DNA from 2 places in the Cryobacterium sp. M23 genome. Region 2 is predicted to be linked to the other one. Evidence: predicted binding sites of a transcription regulator. Region 2 holds the regulator's gene; the other holds the start of a gene.

Region 1 (8,122 bases), on a different contig from region 2:
TCAGCGATGTCTGCAATCGCAGCGGGCGCTGAGGAGTTGTCCACAATTGGTCGCAGGTCGGCGCTCAACAGAGCGGCCGCAGTGAGGAATGCATCGATTTGAACCCAACACGGGTCTACCTGTGCCCGTAAGACAGGATCATCACCGGCAACCCCTGAGGAATCTGCGGCTGCGTATGCCTTGCAATCCACTGATTCCTGGGCTGACGCGTCCAGAATGCCGGCTCTCGCAATGACGATGTTAACGACTTCCGCGGTCGTGACCGCGGGGGCGGCAGCCTGTGTTGCAGCAGGCGTGAACGGGATTGCCTGTCGCTTGTCATTCTCGATGCCGGTGGAACATGCAGTTAGGACAACCAACCCAATGGCCAGCACCCCGATTCCGCCGAGAAGTCGTCTGATGTGCATTTGTTTCCCCGTTGCTTGTGAATTTGAGAATACCGCCGACATTCCGTTCGTCGGTGCGTAAACCGCGAGTGGCGCACAGCACCAGGCCATCCTGCCGCATGATCTGGCGTGGGAATCCGGCGGGCGCTCGTCTAAAACTTCTTCACTAGTGTCGTTCTGCCGCCGCTAACCAGTCCATACGGCGTCGTGCTCTGGTTCCTTGATCGCGGAGTCGGCTTTGTCGTCGCTCACAGCGACGACAACTCCGCGAACGTCGTCGAGAAGCTTCTTCCGGATTTGATTCCTCCGACCCCCAAAGAACGCGAGGAAGTCGGAAAGCTTGAGGGGCAGGTCGTCGAGGAGTTGTCCTCGAGGTACTTCGCTCTTCTCGCCTCCGAGATAAAGTGTGTTTCGATGAAATGACCTCATTTTCGGCTGGCGTCAACAGAAGCCAAGTTATTCGCTGCGCCAAGCTCCTCGAGTTGTTGGGGTCTGGTCAGCTGTCGGTATGTCAGACTCCTCGGCGCAGGCCGGCATCGCTAGGACGGCGACCGATCGGGCACTGAGGTGGAATTAATTCGGCGATGTGATGGAATCGGAACTATTCGTTGCAGCTCCCTTTAGCTCTATGAGTGACCTGCGAGAATTACGTGAACTACCCACGCTTCTCGTTCCTCCGCATCCCGGTTTTTCTCACTGGGTGCAAGGGTTTTTCTGTCCCGGAACGCACCGGTGACTTGATTCCGGAGGCTCTAACCAACGTCCGTGTCTGAGCCATTTGGTGACCCGATCCCGAAAAATCACGCCAACGTTGGTTGAGCCTGTCGAGCCCCCAACCGGTTCCCTCCCCCAGGCCGCCAGGTGCGGGTGGGGTCGTAGCAGTAGGGTGCCCTGACTTGGGGTTTGCCCCGGATCATGCGGATGTTCCAGCCGGAGGTGTCGATGCTGTGGTGGTGGTACCAGCAGAGCAGTACCCCGTTGGTGATCTCGGTTTTTCCGCCGCGGTGCCAGGGGATGACGTGGTGTACTTCGCACCAGGCTGCGGGCACGGTGCAGCCGGGGATGGTGCAGCCGCCGTCGCGGGCGGCGATGGCGCGGCGTTGGGCCCGGTTGAAGAAACGATTCTCGGTGCTGAGGCTGAGGACCTCGTTCCTCAGGCCGAACACGATCTCCTGAAATCCGCCGGCGCAGAGCGCCTGCTTCACACTTGTCAGCGAGATCGGCGCTTCGACGCCGTCGATCCAGCCCACCCCACGGTCGGCGGCCAGGTCGGCCTGGTTGACGTGGATCATGACGGTGGGGGCGGCGCCGCCCATGGTCGGGGTTCCCGGGGCGCGGATGGCGGCTTCGAACACACCACGGAGGATGTCGGCGCGTTTCTGACCGCCGTTACGGTCGTCGCTGAGGGCCGCGGCCTCGGCGCCCGGGATCAGCTGCCCGGCCGCCATGCGCGCCTGTTCCTCGGCCGTGGGGAATGCCGGGGTGGCGTGGGCGGAGAGGTACGTGTCGAAGGTGGCGTTCATGATGCCGCGGAGCTCCGGCGTGACGCCGCCGCGGAGCGGGTAGAGGCCGTCACGGAAGAGCCCGAAGCCCACAGTGCTGCGGGCTTCGGCGACGGGCTCGTTGGGGGCGGTGCCGTCGGGATCGAGGCGAGCCTGCCACTGCCCCGCCATACCCCGCACCAGGTCCGCAGGAAACGCGAACCCCTCACCCGGAAGGCCCTGGGTTTCGTCGGTGACGGCGCCGGTCGCGCTGGCCACCAGGGCACGTTCGGCGGTGCCGAGGTCGTCGGGCGCGACCCGGGCCGCGACCTGGTCGAGGGCGGTGACGATGTTCTCGGCCGCATCCACGCCGAGGTCCCCGGCGGTGAGGGAATCGGCCACGGCCGGGTAGTAGGGCGGCAGCATGCTGGTGCCCGCCCGGCGCGGGGTCACGTTCTCGCCCAGGCGCACCCGCCGGTTCGCCTCACGGGAAGAGACGCGGGTCAGACGAGTGATCAGGTCGATGCCGCTGCTGGCCCCGTTCTTATACGCCAGGGACTCATTGCCCAGGATACGGCGGCACCGCACCGAAATGTCGGCGGCAGAGGCAACCCTGGCCGCATCGATCCGACGGCCGAGGTCTTCAACCGTGCCCAGCACCATCATCGCGTCCGCCTCGCCCAGGAGGGAAAAGGACACCGAATCCAGCACGGCCGCGGCCAGGTCACGCGCCTGCTGCAACTGCTGCACGAGGGATGATTGTGCACGGGGTGACTGCGCGAGGGGTGACTGCGCGAGGGAAGACACCGCCTGCGGTGAGGCGGTGGGGTGGTGCGGAGTGGGGGCCCCAGCCATACCTTAATAGTAAACGTATACGAATGTGCAGTCAAGAGGTTCTGCACGAGTATAGAAAGTAATTCGGTCGGCCCGGTGCCGTGGTGTTGGCTACGCACCGGCATCCGTTGCTGTGATCTCAGGCACCCGGGCCCCTAACGAATTCGACGGAGATTTTACCGATTTCGAGCCCAAACGGATGTTCTGGGCCAGTTCTGAGCAAAATCTCCGTCGAATTCGTTCGGCCGGTGGCCGGCGCAGGAGTAACGGGGAGCTCACGCCGACGGGCTCAACCGCCGCTACCCGCTAGAAGTGCGGCAGGAACTCCTGCCAGACCGCCCGCCGCTCTCCTCGCGGATCCGATTCGATGCGATCGACCTCGTCGATGATCAGAGTCAGCCGGTCGGTTTCCGAGTAGGTCGGCCAGGTGTCGTCGGGCCGCCTTGTGCAGGCGAAGAAGCCAGTGCAGGCGCATCCGTTCGCCCGCAATGATGAAGAGTTCCCGCCCGCCGAGCAGGGTCATGGCCCGGGCCGTGGGGCCGTCGACGTGGTCGAACAGGGCGAACAGCTCGATTCCGTGTGTGGCGCCGATGCCCAGCATGTGCATAAGCCGCGGGGCCAGGTCGAACCGGTACGTGTAGACCGGCGCGACCCGGGAGTGGAAGTCGCCGATCTGCAGGCTCGGATACCAGAACACGAAATCCCCGCCGAAGTCCGACGACGACCGTTTCGCCGGCAGGCTCGCGTAGACGGAGCGCATCGCGTCGTGCGAGCTCACCGGGGCGTGGTCGAACGGCCGCGATACGCGTCGGCGACTTCGGCAGGGTGTCCACCCGGCCCCGGAACAGCGACCCCTCCCGCTCGTTGGTGCCGATGATCAGCGGCACCCGGTGCGCGGTCCCGTGACGGAAGGCGTCGAGCGGCCGCTCGGGCAGGAAATCCCCGTCGATCACCGGGATCAGGCAGAAGGTGCCCGGGTTGGCATCCGGCGTGCGCGCCTGCAGCGCCACGGCCGCCTGGGTCAGGTCGGCTACCGCGGCGGTGGTCAGCAGCTCGTTCGGCGACAGGCGTAGGCGTGCGGCCGCTGGGAGCGCAACTCCACCACGAACTCGGCGGCCCAGCCCTCGGTCAGTGAGTGCGAGAACGACGCTCTGGTCGGGGGACTCTGCGCGATGGCGCGGGCGAACAGCCCCGCGGCGGAGGGCGTCGCCATCAGATGGAGCACCGCGTTGGCGCCGGCCGATTCCCCGAACACGGTCACGTTGTGGGGGTTCCCCCCGAAGGCACGGATGTTGTCGTGCACCCACCAGAGGGCGGCCACCTGGTCGCGCAGCCCGGGATTGCTCTCCAGGGGCCGTTCCGATGTCGAATACCGGGAGAAGTCGAGGTAGCCGAGGGCACCCAGCCGGTAGTTGAAACTGACGCAGACCACCCGCCCGGTGCGCACGAAACTTTCCCCTCGGCCGGTGAAATCCTGCGAGGATCCCACGCTGTAGCCATCGCCGTGGATGAAGACCATCACCGGGCGGCCCAGCCGTCTACGCGACGCCGACGCCGGCCGAAGCACGTTGACACTCAGGCACTTCTCACCGGCTGTGGGGCCCGGAACCGCAGCTCGCCCACGGGTGGCGCGGCGTAGGGGATGTCTCGCCAGGCCGAATGCCATTGTCGTCCACGCCGCGCACGATCCCGCCGGTGACCCGCACGTCCAAGCGGCTCCGCGGGGAGGCCGGCGCCACCTCGCGCAGGGTCGCGGTCATGGCGTCCTCACTTCGGGCGCGTCGACGCCGCTATCGGTACTCCGGGTTCGGCTGGAATCCGAATCGCTCGCCCTCGTCCCAATCCGCGCGGAGGTTCCCGTACGCGGGGATGCCGCCGTTTGCCTTCAGCATTGCGGCCAGGTGCATCAGGTTCCAGGTCATAAAGGTCACGTTGCGGTTCGTGAAGTCGCTGTCCGGCCCCCCGGAACCCGGGTCCAGGTAGCTCGGGCCCGGACCGATCGCGCCGATCCAGCCGACGTCGGCCGTCGGTGGAATCGTGAAGCCGATGTGCTGCAAGCTATAGAGCACGTTCGACGCGCAGTGCTTCACGCCGTCCTCGTTGCCGGTGATGACGGCCCCGCCCACCTTGCCGTAGTAGACGTACTGACCCTTGTCGTTCAGCTCCCCCGACATGGCATAGAGCCGTTCGATCACGCGCTTGGTGACCGAGCCGTTGTCGCCGAGCCAGATCGGCCCGCCGATCACGACGATGTCGGAGGCGCGCACCTTGTCGAACAGGGCGGGCCAGGCATCCGTCGCCCAGCCGTGTTCGGTCATGTCTGGGTAGACGCCCGAGGCAATGTCGTGGTCGATGGCCCGGATGTTCTCGACGTGGACGCCCTGCTCGTGCATCAGGTTGATGCTGAGGTTCATCAGGCCCTGTGTGTGGCTGATTTCGGGGCTTCGTTTGAGGGTGCAATTGATGAACAGGGCCCGAAGGCCAGCGTATTCGAAGGATGCCTGGGTGTTGCGGGTCGCGGTCATGGCGTCAGTTTTGCACCTGCCCCAGACCTCGTCTAGGGCCACACCGGGGCCCGCGCCCTCCGGATCGGGCCTTCGATCGGGCCGCGAATCGGGTTAACTGGGAGAGTGATTTCCAGAGAGCATCGGGTGTTGATCGTGGCCATTCTGGCGTCGTTCGTGGCGTTCCTGGACGGCTCCATCATCACGGTCGCGCTGCCGGCGATTTCTCGGGAACTCGGCGGCGGTCTGGTGCTGCAACAGTGGGCGGTCGACGGCTACCTGCTCTCATTGGGCGCCCTGATCCTCGTGGCCGGGTCACTCTCGGACACGTTCGGCCGGGTGCGGGTGCTCCGGATCGGGCTGGTATGGTTCGGGATCACCTCGCTGGCGTGCGCGGTCGCACCCTGGGGGAGTGCGCTCGTGCTGGCCCGGGTGCTGCAGGGCGTGGCGGCGGCTCTGCTCGTGCCGAGCTCCCTGGCGCTCATCACCTCGACGTTCTCGGGGGTGGCGCAGGCTCGAGCGATCGGGGCCTGGACCGGCTGGACGGGCATCGCGGGCATCATGGGTCCGGTGCTCGGCGGCATCCTGGTGGACACGCTCAGCTGGCGCCTGATCTTCGGGCTCAACGTGATCCCCATCATGGTTACCCTGGTGCTGCTGGCCGGCCTGGACGAGCCGGTGCGCACCCGTCCGGCGGCCCCCATCGACGCGTGGGGCGCCGGCCTGGCCGCGCTCGGGCTGGGCGGTCCGGTCTTCGCCCTGATCGAGCAGGGGCGGCTGGGCTGGGCCAGCCCGGTCGTGTTCGTGCCGCTTGTCGTCGGGCTGCTGGCCTTCGCGGGGTTCCTCTGGTGGGAGGCGCGCGCGCCGCATCCGATGATGCCCCTGAGCCTGTTCAAGATCCGCAATTTCGGCGTCGGTAACATCGCCACGGTCGGTTTCTACGCCGCCCTCGGCCTCGGTTTCTTCGTGTTCACGCTCTATCTGCAGCAGGTCGGCGGCTTCTCGGCGACCGTAACCGGTTTCGCCGGCATCCCGGCGACCGCCATGCTCCTGCTCTTCGCGACCCTGTTCGGCACCCTGGCCGGCCGCTACGGACCGCGCGCGTTTATGACCGTGGGCCCGATGGTGGCAGGAGCCGGATTCCTGCTGCTACTCGGGGCGGTGCCGCCGATCGCGCTCTGGTCGCAGGTCGTGCCGGCCGTCGTCGTGATCGGCCTCGGCCTGGCCATCACCGTGGCGCCGCTCACTTCCGCGGTCCTCGGTTCCATCCGGCCCGAGCAGGCCGGCATCGGCTCGGCCATCAACAACGCCGTCGCCCGGGTGGCCGGTCTAGTCGCGGTAGCTCTGGCCGGCACGATCATCGGAACTACGCTCGACGTTCCGGGATTCCAGCGCGTGATGGTCGTCGTCGCGGGCTTGATGTTCGCCGGCGGGCTCGCCTCCTGGCTCGGAATCCGCACCTCGGGTCCGGTTACCGCGCCGGAGCATCCCGAATAACTGCTATAGTTTTCAAGTTGTCAGAGAGTACTTAGCTCTGGGCAGCCTGCGCTCGTAGCTCAACGGATAGAGCATCTGACTACGGATCAGAAGGTTGGGGGTTCGAATCCCTTCGGGCGCACATCTGGACCCCCGCAATCAGCAGATTGCGGGGGTTTCCTGTTTGTCCGAAATGCATGGGCGTCGGCACCCGAAAAAACGCGGTCTCTCGCAGCGATAGAGTGAGAAAGTGCTCACCCGCCTGGTTCAGATCTCCCGACCGGTGCTCTGGGTCAACACCATCGGAACCACCGTCATCGCCATGTGGCTGGTCGGGGATTTGTGGCGGTGGGAGATTGTTCCGCTGCTCCTCTGGGTGACGCTGCCGTTCAACCTGCTGATCTACGGTGTGAACGACATTTTCGACCAGGAAACGGATGCCCGGAACGCCCGCAAGGGTGGCCTCGAGGGGGCCCGCATCCTCGGCTCGGAAACCCGCGCCATCGTGCTCGGAGTCGTGCTGACCAACGCGCCTTTCGTGGCGTATTTCCTCGCTACGTTGCCGGCGGCGGCGCTCGCCTGGATCGCCGCGTACATGGTGATCTTCATCTTCTACTCGGCACCCCCGCTGCGTTTCAAAGCCCGGCGCTACCTCGACTCGCTCAGTAACGCCGCCTACGCTTTCCCGCTGGTCTTCGTGCCTCTCGCCCTCGGCGAGTCACCGGTCTGGGCGACGGCGATCGGACTGATGGCGTGGAGTGTGGCCAAGCACACCTACGACGCGGTGCAGGACATCGACGAGGACCGTGCAGCCGGAATTCAAACCACTGCCGTTCTTCTCGGCGCGCGCGGCGCCGTGGTGTGGAGCGGCGCGTGGTGGGCCCTGTCCACCGTGGGTTTCGCGCTGATCAACTGGCCGGTCGCCGTGGTGAATGCGCTCATCGCCGGCTGGCTGGTGGGGTCGCTGGGGCGCAGCCCCACGCCGATGACGGCCCGCCGAATGTACCGCTACTCGATCGCGTTCCCCTACGTCGCAGGTTCCGTCGCCGGGGCCCAGCTCGTGGCAGTTTTTTTGCTCAAGGAGCTCCTATGACACGATCCCGCAGGAAGACGAACCTGACCCCGCAGCGCATCGTCGTGCTCGGCGCGGGAGTCGGCGGGCTCACGGCCGCCGCGCTGCTGGCCCGCGCCGGCCATTCGGTGACGGTGCTGGAGGGCTCCGACTGGATCGGCGGCAAGAGCCGACGACTCGAAATCGACGGGCAGCACGTGGACACCGGACCGGCGCTGGTCACCTTCCCTCTGGTCTGGGAGGAGCTGCTGGCCCGCTACGACGCGCTCGGCGCCCGCCGCTCTGTTCCCGCCGAAGCCGCCGCGGTGGCCGCGGTGACGTTGCGGAGACTGCCTGAGGTGGGCCGGTACTTCTACCGGGGAGCGGACG
Region 2 (8,122 bases):
CACAGTCATGGGTGTCCTCGGTTGGGAATGGTCGCGGCGACCAGGTCAGTCAGGGAAAAGTCAAAGTCAGTTCTTGACTGTGCCGAGCCAGTTATGGAGCAGACGGATGCCTGCCTCACCGGATTTCTCCGGGTGGAACTGGGTGGCGGTAAGCGGTCCGTTCTCGATGGCGGCCAGGAAAGGTTGTCCGTGCTCGGACCAGGTGAGAATCGGTTTCGGGAACGGCGGCATGACGTCGAGGGACCATTCCTGGGCGGCGTAGGAGTGCACGAAGTAGAAGCGCTCCTGCTCGAGGCCATGGAACAGCGTCGAGCCCTCCCCCGGCGTGACCGTGTCCCAGCCCATGTGCGGCAGCACCGGCGCCGTCAGCTGCGTCACGGTGCCGGGCCATTCGCCCAGCCCCTCCGTGTCCACGCCGCGTTCGACGCCGTGCTCGAACATGATCTGCATGCCCACGCAGATGCCCAGCACCGGGCGTCCGCCCGCGATCCGGCGGTCGATGATCTCGTCGCCGTGCACCGCCTTCAGGGCCTGCATGACGGCGCTGAACGCGCCCACGCCGGGCACGACGAGCCCGTCGGCCTCAAGCGCCTGACGGCGGTCGCTGGTCAGCGTCACCTCGGCCCCGGCGAGTTCGAGTGCCTTGACGGCGGAGTGCACGTTTCCGGTGCCGTAGTCGAGGACAACGACGCTGGTCACAGCGCACCCTTGGTCGAGGGGACGCCGGACACCAGCGGGTCGAGCGCCTTCGCCTGGCGGAACGCGCGGGCGAACGCCTTGAATTCGGCTTCGGCGATGTGGTGCGGGTCGCGGCCGCCCTGCACGGTGACGTGCACCGTGAGGCCGCCGTTGAAGGCGATAGCCTCAAACACGTGGCGCACCATGGAGCCGGTGAAGTGGCCGCCGATCAGGTGGAACTCGAAACCGGCCGGCTCGCCCTGGTGCACGAGGTAGGGGCGCCCGGAAATGTCGACGACGGCCTGTACGAGGGCCTCGTCGAGCGGCACGACGGCGTCACCGTAGCGGGAGATGCCGGATTTGTCCCCGAGAGCCTGCTTGATCGCCTGGCCGAGCAGGATGCCGACGTCCTCGACCGTGTGGTGCACATCGATCTCGATATCGCCGCGGGCGCGCACGGTGAGGTCGGTCAACGAGTGTTTCGCGAAGGCCGTGAGCAGGTGATCGAAGAACGGGACCGACGTCTGGATGTCCGACTCACCGGTGCCGTCGAGATTGAGCGACAGGTCGATGCTCGACTCGCTGGTCTCGCGCTGCAGGTGGGCGAAACGGGGCGAGGTGGTCGCGAAAGAGAAGCTCATACGGCTAGTTTATTGGCCCGAGCCGTTCACGACCGCCCAAGCGCCTCGAGGGCGTCGAGGAACGCCGTGGTCTCGGCCTCGGTGCCGGCGCTGACCCGCAGGTGGCCCGGGATGCCGACGTCGCGCACAAGGATGCCTTCCGCCAGCAGCGCCTCGAAGGTGGCCCGAGGGTCCTCAACGCCGCCGAACAGCACGAAGTTGCTCGCACTGCGCAGCGGAGTGTAGCCAAGCCGGGCCAGTTCGCTCACGATGCGGTCCCGCTGCCCGCGGATGTCGTCGACCATGGCAAGCATCGCGGGCGTGTGGACGAGCGCGGCGACCGCGGCAGCCTGCGTGAGCGCGGACAGGTGGTAGGGCAGACGAACCAGGCGGAGGGCATCCGTCACAGCGGGATCGGCGGCCAGATAGCCGACGCGCACACCGGCGAAGGCGAACGCCTTGCTCATGGTGCGGGACACCAGCAGGCGCTCCCGGCCGGGAAGCAGGCTCAGGGCGGTTGGCGCGTCATCCGTCCCGAACTCGGCGTACGCCTCGTCGACGACGACGATGCCGTCGCTCGCATCGTAGACGGCCTCGATCGTTTCCAGGGACAGGGGCGTGCCGGTGGGGTTGTTCGGCGAGCAGAGGAAGACGACGTCAGGGGCAACCCGGTCGACCCACTCGAGCGCCGTGGCCGGGGAGAGTTCGAACTTTGCGTCACGACCACCCGCGATCCAGCGGGTGCCGGTGCCGGAGGCGAGCAGAGGGTACATGGAGTAGGTCGGCGCGAAGCCGAGCACGGACCGACCCGGGCCGCCGAAAGCCTGCAGCACCTGCTGAAGAACCTCGTTGGAACCGTTGGCGGCCCAAATGTTCTTTCGGGTGAGGCCGTGACCAAGATAACGGGCGAGGGAATCCCGCAGCTCGGTGAACTCCCGATCGGGGTATCGGTTCACGGTCGTGACCGCCAGAGCCAACGCCGCCACGATGTCCTGCGCCACCTCAGCCGGGATGCCGTGGGTGTTCTCGTTCACGTTGAGAGCCACCGGCACGTGCAACTGCGGCGCCCCATAGGGAGTGAGTCCGCGCAGATTATCGCGAAGGGGAAGATCGTTGAGACTGGTCACTCCCCCCATGTTACCGGGGTGAAACCGGCGGGGGCTCGCCGCGGGTAGTTCACAGGTCGTTCGGAAGCGCCAGCCGCTGACCGGGCTGCACGCTGTCGGACGGCAGCTGGTTGAGGCTCACAATCTCGGCGATCACCTCGCGCGGATCGGACGTGGGCGCGATTGTCTCGGCAAGTTGCCAGAGCGACTGCCCCGACTTGATAGTGACGTGGTCGAAGGCCGTGGCCACGCGAGCGACGGTCGAGTTCTCGGCGGCGGCGATGCCTCCGTTGAGGGTGACGACCAGGGCCACGGCTACGAGCGGAAAGGCAGCCAGGGACGTGAAAACGACGCGACCGCGCCGGGTGAGTCGGAGCCGGGTGCGTCCGGTCGCGATGGGGGCGCCTCGTTCAAGTGCAGTGCTCATGTCATACCTCCTGTGAGAAGACGCATCCGACTCTCGGCCGGGAGAGCCGGATGCGAACTTATGTTCCGAATGTATATTCGATTATTCGAACAATCAAGCTTTATTCGGTAGTTTCTGAAATATTTACTCCGACCCACTCGAATACATGTTTGTTTAATGGGCTCAACGCGGATACAGTTTCGATTGTTGATTGACACTCAATCAGGCACCCCCGACATTCGCGTGAATCGGCGGCATTCGCTGTTTGCCGCCAGCGCATCAATCAAAACGAGGAGCGACGAACGTGGCACAGAACACCAGCGGTCCCCGCGACAAGGGCGGCACCAGACGGCGCAAGAGCCTCAGCGAGAAGCAGCTCGCCATCCTCGACGTCATCCAGCGCTCGGTCAGCCAACGCGGCTATCCGCCGAGCATGCGCGAGATCGGCGACGCCGTCGGCCTGTCGTCACTGTCGAGCGTCACCCACCAGCTCAACCAGCTGGAACTGAGCGGTTACCTCCGCCGAGACCCGAACCGTCCCCGAGCACTGGAGGTGCTCATCGAGATTCCGCAGTCGCCCGAAGACACGACGGCCGGAGCCTCGGAGAGTTTCCACACCGGAGTGCAGGTCGGCGACGCCGCCATGGTTCCGCTTGTCGGTCGAATCGCCGCCGGCATCCCGATCACCGCCGAACAGCAGATCGACGAGATCTTCCCGCTACCCCGCCAGCTGGTGGGCAAGGGCGACCTGTTCATGCTCAAGGTGTCGGGCGAATCGATGATCGACGCCGCGATAATGGACGGCGACTGGGTCGTCGTGCGGCAGCAGAAGACCGCCGAAAACGGTGAAATCGTTGCAGCCATGCTCGACAACGAGGCAACCGTCAAGGTCTTCCGCCAGCGCGACGGGCACACCTGGCTACTGCCCCGCAACACCAACTTCGAACCCATCGTCGGCGATCACGCCGAGATTCTGGGGAAGGTTGTGGCAGTGCTGCGGTCGGTTTAGGGCATCAGCACTACAGCACATCAGCACTTCAGCACTTCAGCACTTCAGTCCGACTCTTGGTCTCGACGGTTTCGACCAGCGTCGTGGAGACGCGCGTGCGTTGAGTCACCATGGTTATTTCGGTCGGGTCTTGTGATCCGGGTCGTGTGGGCCGGGCACGAACACTGTTTTTGGTGTCGTGCCCGGCTTTTGTGTGGGTGGAGGCGGGGTCAGGCGGAGACGGAGGAGGTCAGGCGGGCGCGGAGGATGCGGGTGGCGGCGAGCATGTTGTGCAGGGACTGGACGGTTTCGGCGTAGCCGCGGGTTTTGAGGCCGCAGTCGGGGTTCACCCAGAGCCGGGTGGCCGGGATGGCTGCCGCGGCGCGCTCGAGCAGGTCGGTGAGTTCGGATACGCTCGGCACACGCGGCGAGTGGATGTCCCACACTCCCGGGCCGATACCGTGGTCGAAGCCCTGGGACCGGATATCGCCCACCACCTCCATGCGAGAGCGTGCCGCCTCGATGCTGGTCACATCGGCGTCCAGGTTGCGGATCGCGTCGATGACCACCCCGAACTCCGAGTAGCAGAGGTGGGTGTGGATCTGGGTGGCCACGGCCGCACCGGCCGTCGCCAGGCGGAAGGACCCCACCGACCAGTCGAGGTATTCCGCCTGGTCCTTCTGCTTCAACGGCAGCAGCTCCCGCAGCGCGGGCTCGTCGACCTGGACGATCTGGATGCCGGCCGTCTCCAGGTCGGCGATCTCGTCCCGGAGGGCCAGGGCCACCTGCCTGGCCGTCTCGCCCAGCGGCTGGTCGTCGCGCACGAACGACCACGCGAGGATCGTGACCGGACCGGTGAGCATCCCCTTGACGGGCTTGGGCGTCAGCCCCTGCGTGAACGCCGACCACTCGACCGTGATGGGCCGCGGTCGGGACACGTCACCCCAGAGGATCGACGGGCGCACGCACCGGCTGCCGTAGGACTGCACCCAGCCGTTCTCGGTGACCGCGAAGCCGTCCAGGTTCTCGGCGAAGTACTGCACCATGTCGTTGCGTTCCGGCTCCCCGTGCACGATCACGTCGAGGCCGATGTCTTCCTGCAACGCGACGACCCGACGGATTTCGGCGCGCATCAGGTCCCGGTATTCCTCGGTGCTCAGCACCCCCCGTACCAGCTGCGCCCTGGCCCGACGGATGTCCCCGGTCTGCGGGAAGGATCCGATCGTGGTCGTCGGCAGGAACGGCAGCCCGAGGGCCATCTCCTGGGCTGCCACTCGGTCTGCGTAGGCGCCCCGGGTGAAGTCGCCCGGAGCGAGCGCGTCGGCGCGCACCCGAACGGCGCCATCGTGGACTCCGGGAGCCACCCCCCGCGCGTCGAGGGCCGCGGAGGCCGCAGAGAGGTCGGTCTCGATGGCACGGCGACCCAGACTGAGGCCGCGGGCGAGTGTGGCAACCTGCGCGACCTTCTGATCCGCAAAGGCCAGCCAGCTCTTCAGGTCGTCGTCCAGCGCCGATTCATCGTCGACGTCGTGGGGAACGTGCAGCAGCGAGGTTGAGGTGGAAACCGAGATCCGCGGCGAGAGGCGGACCAGGCCGGCCGCCGTGTCGAAGGCGGCGGCCAGGTCGCCGCGCCAGATATTGTGGCCGTCAATGATGCCGGCCACGAGAGTGGTCGTGTCCAGTCCGGGGGTCTCCGCCGGCACGCTTCCCCGCACGAGGTCAAGCCCAATGGCTTCCACCGGGGTGATGGCAAGAACGGGTAGGGCGTCGTCGAGGCTGCCGTACGGCGCGGCGACGAACAGGGCGGGACGCTCGGCGAGGGCGCCGAGGGTGTTGTAGGCGAAGCGGAGGCCGGCGAGGGCATCCGTTCTCGGGGTGTCGATGCTCTCGCTGACCAGGGCAGGCTCGTCGAGCTGCACCCATTCGGCTCCGGCGGCGCGCAGCCGCTGCAGGAGGGCGGCGTAGACCGGCACAAGGTCGTCGAGGCGGTCAAGCGGACTGAATCCGGCCGGGGCCTCGTCGCTGGGCTTGCTCAGCAGCAGGAAGGTGACCGGGCCGACGATGACGGGCCGGGTCAGGAATCCGGCCGCCTTCGCCTCCTCGAACTCGCGCACCAGGCGGGTGCCGGCGAGGGTAAACTCGGTCTCGGGGCCGATTTCCGGCACCAGGTAGTGGTAGTTGGTGTCGAACCATTTGGTCATCTCCAACGGCGGATTCTCCCCTTCGCCGCGGGCGAGGGTGAAGTAGCCGGCCAGGTCGAGGTGGCCGTCCGCGCCCCGCAGATGCGCGAACCGGGCGGGGACGGCGCCCACCGTGCACAGGGCATCCAACATCTGGTCGTAGTAGGAGAACGATTCCGGGATGGACGAGTCGTCCCGGCCGAGTCCCAGCAGCACGAGGCGCTCCCTGGTGCTCTGACGCAGGGCGGCCGCGGTCGCCTCGAGCTCGTCGGCGCTGACCGATCCGGTCCAGAACGCTTCGACGGCCTTCTTCAGTTGGCGGCGCGGCCCGATGCGCGGGTAGCCCAGGATGGTGCCGGCGGGAAAGGCGGAAAAGGCGGAAGAGTGGGTCATCGGTTCTCCTTGACGGGGTGAGGGGCAGGCTGTGCGGAAGCAGGCAGGGTGGGGGTGAGCAGACCGCAGCCGTCGAGCACGGCGAGCACGGTCTCGTGCTGGTTGAAGGCGTAGAGGTGCAGCCCGGGGGCACCGCCGGCGATGAGTTCCCGGGCCAGTTCGGTGGCCTGACGGATGCCGATCTCACGCTGGCCTTCCTTCGTCGGCTCCACCTCGAGCGCGATCGCCAGCTCGGACGGCAGTTCCTCACCGGACAACTCGAGGATGCGGCGCAGGCGGGCCGGGCTCGTGACCGGCATGATCCCGGGCAGGATCGGGAATTCGACCCCGGCGGCACGGGCTCGCAGGATGAAGCTGAGGTAGTGGTCGGCGTGAAAGAAGAGTTGCGTGATCGCCAGGTTGGCGCCGGCGGCCTGCTTGGCCAGGAGCGCGTCGATGTCCTGGGTGGCCGACCGGGAGCGCGGGTGGCCGTTCGGGAAGGCGGCCACGGCGATGCGTACCTTCTCCCGTTCCCGCTTGATCGTGCGGGCGGCAGGGAGTCCAGGGATCACGGCCTCGCGGTACGGCACCCGCTCGGCCTGCACCCGGTGGATCAGCTGCACCAGTTCCGCGGCGCTGCCCAGGTCGCCGAGGAAGGCCTCACCCTCCCGAATGCCTTCCGGCGGGTCGCCACGCAGGGCCAGGAAGCTCCGCACCCCGGCGTCCAGAAACTCCCGGATCAGCTGGCTCGCTTCCGCGTTGGACGAGCCCACGCAGGTGAGGTGGGCCAGCGGGTCCACGGTGGTGGTGCGCAGGATGTGGGTGAGCACGTCCAGGGAGGAGCGCCGGGAGGAGCCGTTCGCACCGTAGGTGACCGAGATGAATTCCGGGCCGGCCGCGGCCAGCCGCTCGATAGTGGCGTGCAGCACGGAGGTGGCGGCATCCGAGGTGGGCGGATACAACTCGAATGAGAACGGGATTTTCCGGCACGCAGGATCCGAGGTGTGGGGCATTGCTCCTCATTCGACAGTTGCCAGTGTCAGTCACCGGGGGCCGGGCGGCCGCGGACCGCCCGGCAAGCCAGGCGGACGTTCGCGGGCGGGTGCCGGGCTCGGCTGTCGCTCCATGCCGCCGGTCAGGAGACCGGCGGCAACGATTGAGAAGACTCTAACAAGCACGCCCGGTGCCCAGCAGGTCTGTGACCGAATATGTCATCAGCTGGCGCCGGAGCGGCTCAGGCAGGCCGGAGGAGTGCGGACATCGGCAGGCGAACGCCTGCCAAGGTACGCGGAGCGAAGCCGGCGGCGGTCAGCCGGTGACGGCCGGCGGCACGGCGAACGGCTCGAACAGCGCCCGGATCTCATCAGTCACCAGAGCAGTAACCCGGGTGCCGGTCTCGGCGTACTCGGTGGACAGCACCGTGCCCTGATCGTGCAGCACCGCGATCAGGTCTCCCCGCTCGTAGGGGATGAGCAACTCGAGCCTGATCGACGGCCGCGGCAGCAGGTCCGAGATGGTCGCGAGCAGTTCCTGGATGCCCTCGCCGGTGCGGGCCGAGACGAAAATGCCCTTCGGCCAGAGTCCGCGCAGCACGAGCCCGTCATCATCGCTGATCAGGTCGCTCTTGTTGAAGACGACGACCTCCGGGATCTCCCGGGCGCCGACCTCGGCGATGACCTCGCGCACTGTGGCAAGCTGGCTCGCCGGGTCAGGGTGCGAGCCGTCGACGACGTGCACGATGACGTTGGCGTCGGCGACCTCCTCGAGGGTGG

The links. Region 2 encodes LexA, which represses DNA repair genes until DNA is damaged. Its sites were predicted from a motif close to TCGAACANNTGTTCGA; they were not measured.
Region 1: the regulator LexA is predicted to act here: its motif matches at 2,893-2,908, upstream of CXY82_RS08295 (HNH endonuclease signature motif containing protein).

The regions. Positions count from the first base shown of each region.
Region 1 covers NZ_PJJV01000068.1:73,560-81,681, reverse strand. The annotation lists gene CXY82_RS08300 (hypothetical protein) at 594-809, shown strand; gene CXY82_RS08295 (HNH endonuclease signature motif containing protein) at 1,187-2,722, opposite strand; gene CXY82_RS17930 (hypothetical protein) at 2,991-3,479, opposite strand; partial or broken gene CXY82_RS18565 (hypothetical protein) at 3,598-3,654, opposite strand; gene CXY82_RS17580 (carboxylesterase family protein) at 3,747-4,367, opposite strand; gene CXY82_RS08285 (flavodoxin family protein) at 4,492-5,226, opposite strand; gene CXY82_RS08280 (MFS transporter) at 5,353-6,702, shown strand; tRNA gene CXY82_RS08275 (tRNA-Arg) at 6,751-6,823, shown strand; gene CXY82_RS08270 (UbiA family prenyltransferase) at 6,932-7,774, shown strand; gene CXY82_RS08265 (NAD(P)/FAD-dependent oxidoreductase) at 7,771-8,122, shown strand, end outside.
Region 2 covers NZ_PJJV01000062.1:26,295-34,416, forward strand. The annotation lists gene priA (bifunctional 1-(5-phosphoribosyl)-5-((5-phosphoribosylamino)methylideneamino)imidazole-4-carboxamide isomerase/phosphoribosylanthranilate isomerase PriA) at 1-9, opposite strand, end outside; gene hisH (imidazole glycerol phosphate synthase subunit HisH) at 67-699, opposite strand; gene hisB (imidazoleglycerol-phosphate dehydratase HisB) at 696-1,319, opposite strand; gene CXY82_RS05945 (histidinol-phosphate transaminase) at 1,346-2,425, opposite strand; gene CXY82_RS05950 (LysM peptidoglycan-binding domain-containing protein) at 2,475-2,831, opposite strand; gene lexA (transcriptional repressor LexA) at 3,115-3,819, shown strand; gene metE (5-methyltetrahydropteroyltriglutamate--homocysteine S-methyltransferase) at 4,029-6,371, opposite strand; gene CXY82_RS05965 (methylenetetrahydrofolate reductase) at 6,368-7,363, opposite strand; gene hflX (GTPase HflX) at 7,659-8,122, opposite strand, start outside.